Regions from separate parts of the Mesorhizobium sp. M0045 genome, predicted to be linked through region 1. Evidence: predicted binding sites of a transcription regulator. Region 1 holds the regulator's gene; the other holds the start of a gene.
The links. The regulator PhoB, encoded in region 1, activates phosphate uptake and scavenging genes when phosphate is short. The targets are predictions, from matches to a motif close to TGTCATNNANCTGTCAT.

Region 1 (4,416 bases):
TCCTTGTTGTCGAAGGTCAGATAGAACACGTCCTTGTTCTCGATCAGCCGGTCATAGCCGACGACCGGGATGCCTTCGTCCAGTGCCTTCTGCACGGCCGGCCCGATGGCCGAGGCATCCTGTGCGAGGATGATCAGCGCATTGGCACCCTGCGAGATCAGGCTCTCGACGTCGGTGAGCTGCTTGCCGGGGTTGGACTGTGCGTCGGCGGAAATATACTTGTCGCCGGCGGCCTCGATGGCCGCCTTCATTGCGGCCTCGTCGGTCTTCCAGCGCTCTTCCTGGAAGTTCGACCAGGAAACGCCGATGACCTTGTCTTTCGCCTGCGCCACCGACGCCAGCGCCAGCGTCATGGCGACACCCGCCAGAATGGCGGTCGTGAATCTCTTCATCATATCCTCCCTGCGCCGCGTACGGCGTGACTAATTGCTCAACGACCAGCTTGGAAGCTCTAATTTTTTCGAGCCTCGAAAAAATACTGGCCCGATCTCCGGCTGCTGTCAACATCGATTGTGATGGATTTTGATGACTCTGCGAGTTTTTTCGAGCGTCGGAATAAACGATGACAGCGCCACCTGCATCTGACACTATTTGCCGCATCTGACACTATTTGTCGGACATTACCGACGGCTTCCGGTTCATGAGCGGCCGCGGCAACCGGGAGGAAAGCAAAACGATGTCGGTCGGAATCCGCCACGACGATTTGCGCCGGCGCAACCGGGCGATGGTGATCTCGGCGGTGCGCCGGGCCGGCCAGCCATCGCGTACGGAGATCGCAGCCACCACCGGCCTCAGTCATTCAACCATATCGGCGATCTCCTCCGACCTGATACGGGAAGGCATCCTCGCCGAGAGCAAGGCAAGTGAGCCCGTTTCGTTGAAACGCGGTCGTCCGCAGGTCGGCCTCGCCCTCAACCCGGAAGCGGCGGCGGTGCTGACCGTGGTGTTGTCGCTGAATTTCCTGTCGGCCGCCATTATCGACTATGCGGGACAGGTGGTCGCCGAGGAACAGCGCCGGCTGGACACGCTGACCATGCCGCGCGACGAACTGATCCGCGAATGCAGGGCCATCGTCCGGCGCCGGCTTGAGGACCCAGACCTTGACGTCCGCAGTGTCGCCCGCATCGCCCTGGCGATTCAGGGCATTACCGACTCCCCTGCACGCGCCATGCTGTGGTCGCCGATCACGCCGCAGACCGACATCGCCTTTGCCGACATGCTGGAGGACGAATTCGGTATCCCGGCCACGGTGGAGAACGACTGCAATATGATGGCGGTGGCTTTGCGCTGGCGCGATCCGGATCGCTATCGCGACGACTTCATCGCCATCCTGCTTTCGCATGGCATCGGTATGGGGCTTGTGCTGAAGGGCGAACTGTTCACCGGGACGCATTCCTCGGGCGGCGAATTTGGCCACATGATCCATCGTCCGGGCGGAGCGCTCTGCCGTTGCGGGCGGCGCGGCTGCGTCGAAGCCTATGCCGGCAACTATGCCATCTGGCGCAACGCCAGGCAGATGAGCGAAGACAGCGAACCTATCGCCGACGTCAGCGACGCCGACATGCGCGCTCTGGCGGCCCGCGCGCGCGAGAAGGATGGGCCGGAACGCGAGGCCTACCGCAAGGCCGGCGAAGCGCTGGGTTTCGGTCTCGGCTCGCTGTTCGCGCTGATCGATCCAGCACCGGTCGCGATGGTCGGCGCCAGTGCCGCTGCCTTCGATCTGATCGAGCCGGCCTTGCGCAAGGCCATCGCCCAGACCGCCGGTGGCCAGCATTCGGGCTCGATCTCCTTCGACACCGAGCCAAACGAATTGCCGCTGATCCGCGAAGGCTGCGCGATGCGGGCGTTAAGCTTCGTCGACCAGGAGATTTTCGCGCCGGGCGCGCAAATGAGGCCCGGCGTCAGAAGGAACGTCGCCTGACCAGGCGGGTCAATCTTCCCTGATCGCATAGCCGGCGCCGCGGATGGTGCGGATGACATCCGGCATGCGGCCGTTATTGACGGCTTTGCGCAGCCGCCCGACATGCACGTCGACGGTGCGTTCGTCGATATAGATCGTCTCGCCCCAGACATTATCGAGCAACTGGCTACGCGAGAAGACGCGGCCCGGATGCCGCATCATGAACTCGAGCAGCCGGAATTCGGTCGGCCCGAGCCGGATCTCGCTCTTCTTGCGATAAACCCGGTGCGATTCGCGATCGAGCACGATGTCGCCGACCTTCAGCACGCTGGACAGCACTTCCGGCTTGGCGCGCCGCAGCAGCGCCTTGACCCTGGCCATGAATTCCGGTGTCGAAAACGGTTTGACCAGATAGTCGTCGGCGCCGGTCGAAAGACCGCGCACCCGGTCGCTCTCCTCGCCGCGCGCGGTCAGCATGATGATCGGCAGCCGCTCGGTTTCGGGGCGCACGCGCAACCTGCGGCAGAGCTCGATGCCGGAAACCGCCGGTATCATCCAGTCGAGCACCAGAAGGTCGGGCACATTTTCCTGCAAACGGATCTCGGCTTCGTCGCCGCGTGTCACCACCTCGACCTGGTAGCCTTCGGATTCGAGATTGTAGCGGAGCAGCACGCCCAACGGCTCCTCGTCCTCCACCACCATTATGCGTGGTGCGATCATCGGCTGGGCACCCCCATCATGTCACCGGTGCAGGCATTGTCGTTTCGTCCTGCTTCGGACGATTGACCGGCAATTGCTCGCCGGTCAGCACATAATACGCATTTTCGGCGATGTTGGTGACATGGTCGCCGATCCGCTCGAGATTCTTGGCGCAGAACAGCAGATGCGTGCAAGCGGTGATGTTGCGCGGATCTTCCATCATGTAGGTCAACAGCTCGCGGAACACCGACGTGTATTTGACGTCGATGCGCTCGTCGGCGGCGCGCAGCTTGGCCAACGCGGCCGCATCGCCTGCAGCATATTCCTCGATGACGCCCTGCACCTGGATGAGCACTAGCTGCGCCATCGCATCGATGGAATGCGATAGGTCGCGCGGCGTGACGCTGAGGCCGACCGCGCTCACACGCTTGGCGATGTTCTTGGCAAGGTCGCCGATGCGTTCGAGGTCGCCGGCCATGCGGATCGCTCCGACGACATGGCGCAGATCGTGAGCCATTGGCTGGCGCTTGGCGATCAGGGTGATGGCGCGATCGTCCAGTTCGCGTTGACGCGCATCCATGATGGCGTCGTCGGAGACGACGCGTTGCGCCAGCACGTTGTCGGAATTCAACAGGGCCTTGGTCGCCCCGCCGACCATCGAACCGGCGAGGTCGGCCATGTCGCGGATCAGCTTGCTGATCTGCTCGAGATCCTCGTCGAAAGAAGCGACTGTGTGTTCGCCCATGGTCCTGTCCTCATATGCATGATCGGAACGGCTCAGCCGAAGCGGCCGGTGATGTAGTCCTGCGTGCGCTTCTCGCGGGGCGACGTGAATATCTTCTCGGTCCGGTCGAACTCGACCAGTTCACCCAGATACATGAAGGCGGTCTGGCGCGACACGCGCGCCGCTTGCTGCATGTTGTGGGTGACGATGACGATCGTGTAGTCGGCTTGCAGCTCGTCGATCAGTTCCTCGATCTTGGCCGTCGACAGCGGGTCGAGGGCCGAAGCCGGTTCGTCGAGCAGAATGACTTCCGGCTTCACTGCCACGGTGCGGGCAATGCAGAGCCGCTGCTGCTGGCCGCCGGACAGGCTCAAGCCGCTGGCGTTTAGCTTGTCCTTGACCTCGCTCCACAGCGCGGCCCGCTTCAACGCTTGCTCGACGCGGCCGTCCATCTCGGACTTGCCGAGATTCTCGTAGAGCCTGACGCCGAAGGCGATGTTCTCATAGATCGACATCGGGAACGGCGTCGGCTTCTGGAATACCATGCCGATCTTTGTCCTGAGGAGGTTGAGATCCTGCGACCGGTCGAGAATGTTCTTGCCGTCAAGCAGCACCTGCCCCTCGGCGGTCTGTTTCGGGTAGAGCTCGTAGATGCGGTTGAAGACGCGCAGCAGCGTCGATTTCCCGCAACCCGAAGGGCCGATGAAGGCCGTGACGCTGCGCTCGGGCAGCGACAGGCTGATGTCCTTCAGCGCCTTGCTCTGGCCGTAGTAGAAGTTGAGGTTCTTGACCTCGATCTTCGTCTTCTCGGTGACCGTTTCGGTCATCGTCATGTCTGGGGACAACATCTGTGTCATCTGTCCTCTCTGCGTCCGGTAAGGCTGCGGGCGAGGATGCTCAAGCCCAGAACCGTCAGGGTGATTATGAGTGCGCCGGTCCACGCCAGTTGCTGCCATTCCTCGTAAGGGCTGAGAGCGAACTGGAAGATGGTCACCGGCAGGCTGGCCATCGGCGCGTTGATATTGCTGCTCCAGAACTGGTTGTTGAGCGCGGTGAAGAGCAGCGGCGCCGTCTCGCCGGAAATGCGTGCTAT
Region 2 (4,416 bases), on a different contig from region 1:
ACGCGATGCGCACGCCCTTGTCGGCGGCACGCCTGGCCAAGGGTCCCCAGACCTCGCGGAAACGCGGCAGGCTGTCGGGCAGCGGCTTGCCGCGAATGCGGCCGGTAAAGCCGCTGACCATATTGGCGCCGAACAGATGCGCGTTGTCGATGATCGTTTCCCACGCCTGGAGCACGCCGCGATCGATCTCGCCGCTCTCCAGCGGATTGCCGAACACGCCGATCGACGAGACGACGACATCGGCGTCGCCGATCGCCTCGCGGATCTCGCCCGCCAGCCGCGGAATGTCCTTGCCGCCCAGCGTCTGCCAGAAGAACGGCTGGATGCTCTCGAAGCCGAGCGGCAGGATCTGCCTGACATAGGCGGCCGGGTCGTCGAGATTGGCCCGCACCATTGTGCCAATCCTGATGTCGAGCAGCGGGTTTGGCATCATGATCCTTCCTGTGCAGCGATGGCGACCCGGCGCCCGGTCTCGGCGCTCTCGATCGCAGCGAAAACCATGGCCAGGCTCTTGATGTTGTCGGCGCCGCGCGTCTCCGGCTCGGTGCCGGTCTCGACGGCGCGGACGAAATCCTGGATGATGCCGAGATGGCCGCCGACGCGATCGGCCGGGTCGAGCGGCGGCACGGCTATCGGTTCGGTGCGGTCGAACAGGCCTTCACGGACCGGCTGCACGATTTCCGCCTTCAGCCCGTCCTCGCCGTCCCACACAATGCTGCCGCGCTCTGCGACGATCCGCCATGTACTGTCCCAGCTGGTGCGGAAGCCGGCCGCGCACCAGCTGCCGGCATAGGTGAACAGCTTGCCGCCGCCGAGGTCGAAGCTTGCGGTCGCCGACGACCCTTGCCGATACCAGGAATTGGCCGGCTCCCACTCCTGGCAATAGACACCGGTCGGCTCGCCGGCCGCCATGTAGCGGGCGGCATCGAATGTGTGGATCGCCATGTCGAGCAGCAGCACATGACGCATCTCCTCGCGAAAGCCGCCGAAATGCGGCGCGACGAAGAACTCGGCATGGATGCTGGTTGGCGCACCAATGGCGCCGGAATCGAGAAAGCGCCGGATGCGCCTGACATTGGCGACATAGCGGCGGTTCTGGACGACGGCATGGATACGCCCGGCGCTGCGGGCGGCCTCGACGATGGCACGCGCATTGTCCGGGCTGTCGGCGAGTGGCTTTTCGGTCAGCAGGTGGCAATTATGGGCAAAGGCGGAAAGCGCGACCTCGCGGCGAGCGGCGGGAACCACCACGTCGAATACCGCGTCGGGCCTGGTCTGGTCGAGCACGGCGTCGAGGTCGGTTCCAATGATGGCGCTCGAAAGCTCGTATTCGCGCGCCCTCGCCCGCGCCCGTTCGACATCGATATCGACCAGGCCGACAATGGCGAGCCCGTCGATCTGCCTGGCTGCATCGAGCCATGCCTTGCTCATGGCGCCGCAGCCGACCAGGACGACATTGATCATCCAGTGCTCCTCCCTCTCGGCCCCTCCAGACCGATCGTCACGGCGTTCACGGCAGGGCCGTGAATGTTTTCCGTAAACGTTTACGAGAACACACCCGATGGCGTAGAATGTCAATCGGCCGATAGCGAAAAACGTGATGCCGGCTTGGCCTGAACAGCAGCCGGTGCTAGCCAAGCAAGGGGGAGAACTGTCCTTTGGCGTCCAGCATTCACGACCTTGCGCGTCACCTGAACATTTCGATCGGCACGGTGTCGCGCGCGCTCAACGGCCGCGCCGACGTCAACGCCGACACACGCCAGCGCGTGCTCGATGCGGCCAAGAAGCTGAATTATTCGCCGAACCAGTCCGGCCGCAGTTTGCGGCGCGGCGCCACCCATTCGATCGCCTTCATGCTGCAGCCGCATCCGGGCGATCAGGAATATGGCGAGCCGTTCTTCATTCCGTTCCTGACCGGGTTGCAGGCCAAGCTCGCCGAAAGCGGACTCGACCTGATCGTGGTGATGGGCGCGCCGGGCGACTATCAGCAGGAGCGCCTGCGCCGTGTCGTCGAGACCCGGCGGGCCGATGCGGTGGTGCTGGCCTGGACGCGGCGCGAGGACGAGCGCATCGACTATCTGACCCAGGCCGGTTTCCCGTTCGCGACGCTCGGCCGCAGCCGCTCCGGCGGCGATGCCTACCCCTCGCTCGACCTCGACTTCGAAAAAGCCGGTGCTGACGCGGTCGATCGTCTTGTCGCGCGCGGTCACCGCCGCATCGCGGCCATCCGCCCGTCGCTCGATCTCAATTTCGGCTATCTGTTCCTCGCCGGCTATCGCAAGGCGTTGCGGCGGCACGGCATCGAATTCGACCCCGAGTTGATCGCCGACGGCTTCATCAACGAGGCAGGCGGCTACGCGGTGACGCCGAAGGTCATGCGCTCCAAGGACCCGCCGACCGCCATCATCTTCAACAATGACGCGATGGCGCTTGGCGGCTGCAAGGCTTTGGCCGAGGCGGGCATCAAGCCCGGCCACGACATCGCGGTGATCGTCATCGTCGACACCCCGCTCTGCCGCTATTTTTCGCCGGCGCTGACCGGCTTCCGCCCGGCGCTGGAGCCGATGGGCGAGCGGCTGGCCGAAATGCTGCTGGCATCGATCCCGGCTTATGCCGGCGCCGAAGGCGCACGCATCATCCGTGAAGTCTGGCCGCTGCAGCTGATCGCGCGCGACAGCGACTGACCGTGGCACTTCCCTTCTCCCCTTGGGGAGAAGGTGGCCGAGCCCACGGGTCTTGCCTTCGGCAAGCCAGAGGACAGGCTCAGCTCGGTCGGATGAGGGTGCTCCAGCTCGGCACCGAGGCACTCCGTCCAGCACCCCTCTTCCGTCTCGGCGCTGCGCGCCGATCCACCTTCTCCCACAAGGGGATGAAGGAACAAGCGCCCTCTGTCACGCAAGTATCATGTTCGCGTCCTAGACCTTTTTCGGAAAGCGCTGGCGGCATGTCGATGCGACGCCCGCTTCGGCTGTTTTGTCACAAAGAGGATTTCCATGAAAAACCTGCACCGAAACGCGTCCGTCGCGGTCGCGCTGGCGATGTTCACCGCCTTGACTCCGGCCTTGGCTGAAAACGCAGCGACCGTCGGCGGCGTCAGCTTCGTCAACAAGGGCCTGGTCGGTGTCGGTCGCATCCCGGCCAGCCAAAGGGACAAGTTCGGCGAGACGTTTGGCTCCGGCTCGGGCATGGCGATCGACGCTGCCGGCTGGACGCATGGCGCCGATGGCTATAAGGGCTCGCTGTGGCTGCTGCCGGATCGTGGCTACAATGTCGTCGGCACCACCGATTACCGTCCGCGCATCAACACGATTGCCATCGAATTCGCCCCGATCGCACCGGGTGCGGCACCAGCCGCCGGCCAGGAACAGTCCGGCCTCAAGGCAACCCTTGCCGACACCATGCTTTTGACCGACGACAAGGGCGCCGACGCAACCGGCCTCGATCCGCTCAACGGCGTGCGCGCCGCGACCGACGACATGCCGATCCTGCCCGAAGCCAACGGCAAGCTCGCGCTCGATAACGAGGCGATCGTGCGGCTGCCCGACGGCACCATGTTCATCTCGGACGAATATGGTCCGAACATCTACCACTTCTCCGCCGATGGGCGTCTGATGTCGGCAACGCAGTCGCCGGCGGCGCTTGTCCCGATGCGTCATGGAACGCCGAACTTCGCGTCCAACAATCCGGGACCGGGCGCGGCAGACCCAGATCCGACGGATCCCGAAACCGGCCGTCAGAACAACCAGGGCCTCGAAGGCATGGCACTGACGCCGGACGGGAAGTTCCTGATCGCTGTGCTGCAATCGGCCCCCAGACAGGATGGCGGCGATTCCGCTTCGACGCGCCAGAACACGCGCGCGCTGGTCTACGATGCCTCGGATCCGGCCCAACTCAAGCTTGCGCATGAATATGTCGTGCCGCTGCCGGTGTTCACCGATGCCAAGGGCAAGACCAAGATTGCCGCGCAGAGCGAAATCGTGGCTCTGTCGGACAAGACCTTCCTGATGCTGGCGCGCGACAGCGGCAACGGCCAGGGGGTGAAGGGCGACACCTCGCTCTTTCGCGAGATCAGCGTCGTCGATGTGTCGGCGGCAACCGACATCGCCGGCACCGAGTTCGACAAGGACAAGCCGGTTGCGCCCAAAGGTGAGCTCGATCCCTCGGTGACGCCGGCCAAGCTGACGCCGTTCATCGACATCAACGACAAGACCGAGCTCGGCCGCTTCGGGCTGCACAATGGCGCGCCCAATGACCGCAACAACCTTTCGGAGAAGTGGGAGGCGATGTCGGTGGTGAGCGTCCTCGATCCAACACGGCCCGACGACTATTTCCTGTTCGTCGCCAACGACAATGACTTTCTCACCCAGGACGGCTTCCAGGTCGGCGCGGCCTACAAGGCCGAAGATGGCGCCGATG

Region 2: the regulator PhoB is predicted to act here: its motif matches at 2,890-2,906, upstream of NKJ72_RS00315 (esterase-like activity of phytase family protein).

Annotation. Positions count from the first base shown of each region.
Region 1 is NZ_JAMYUY010000003.1:136,617-141,032, reverse strand. It holds gene xylF (D-xylose ABC transporter substrate-binding protein) at 1-392, opposite strand, end outside; gene NKJ72_RS05630 (ROK family protein) at 677-1,921, shown strand; gene phoB (phosphate regulon transcriptional regulator PhoB) at 1,931-2,620, opposite strand; gene phoU (phosphate signaling complex protein PhoU) at 2,637-3,344, opposite strand; gene pstB (phosphate ABC transporter ATP-binding protein PstB) at 3,377-4,180, opposite strand; gene pstA (phosphate ABC transporter permease PstA) at 4,177-4,416, opposite strand, start outside.
Region 2 is NZ_JAMYUY010000001.1:60,913-65,328, forward strand. It holds gene NKJ72_RS00300 (sugar phosphate isomerase/epimerase family protein) at 1-430, opposite strand, end outside; gene NKJ72_RS00305 (Gfo/Idh/MocA family protein) at 430-1,464, opposite strand; gene NKJ72_RS00310 (LacI family DNA-binding transcriptional regulator) at 1,659-2,684, shown strand; gene NKJ72_RS00315 (esterase-like activity of phytase family protein) at 2,994-4,416, shown strand, end outside.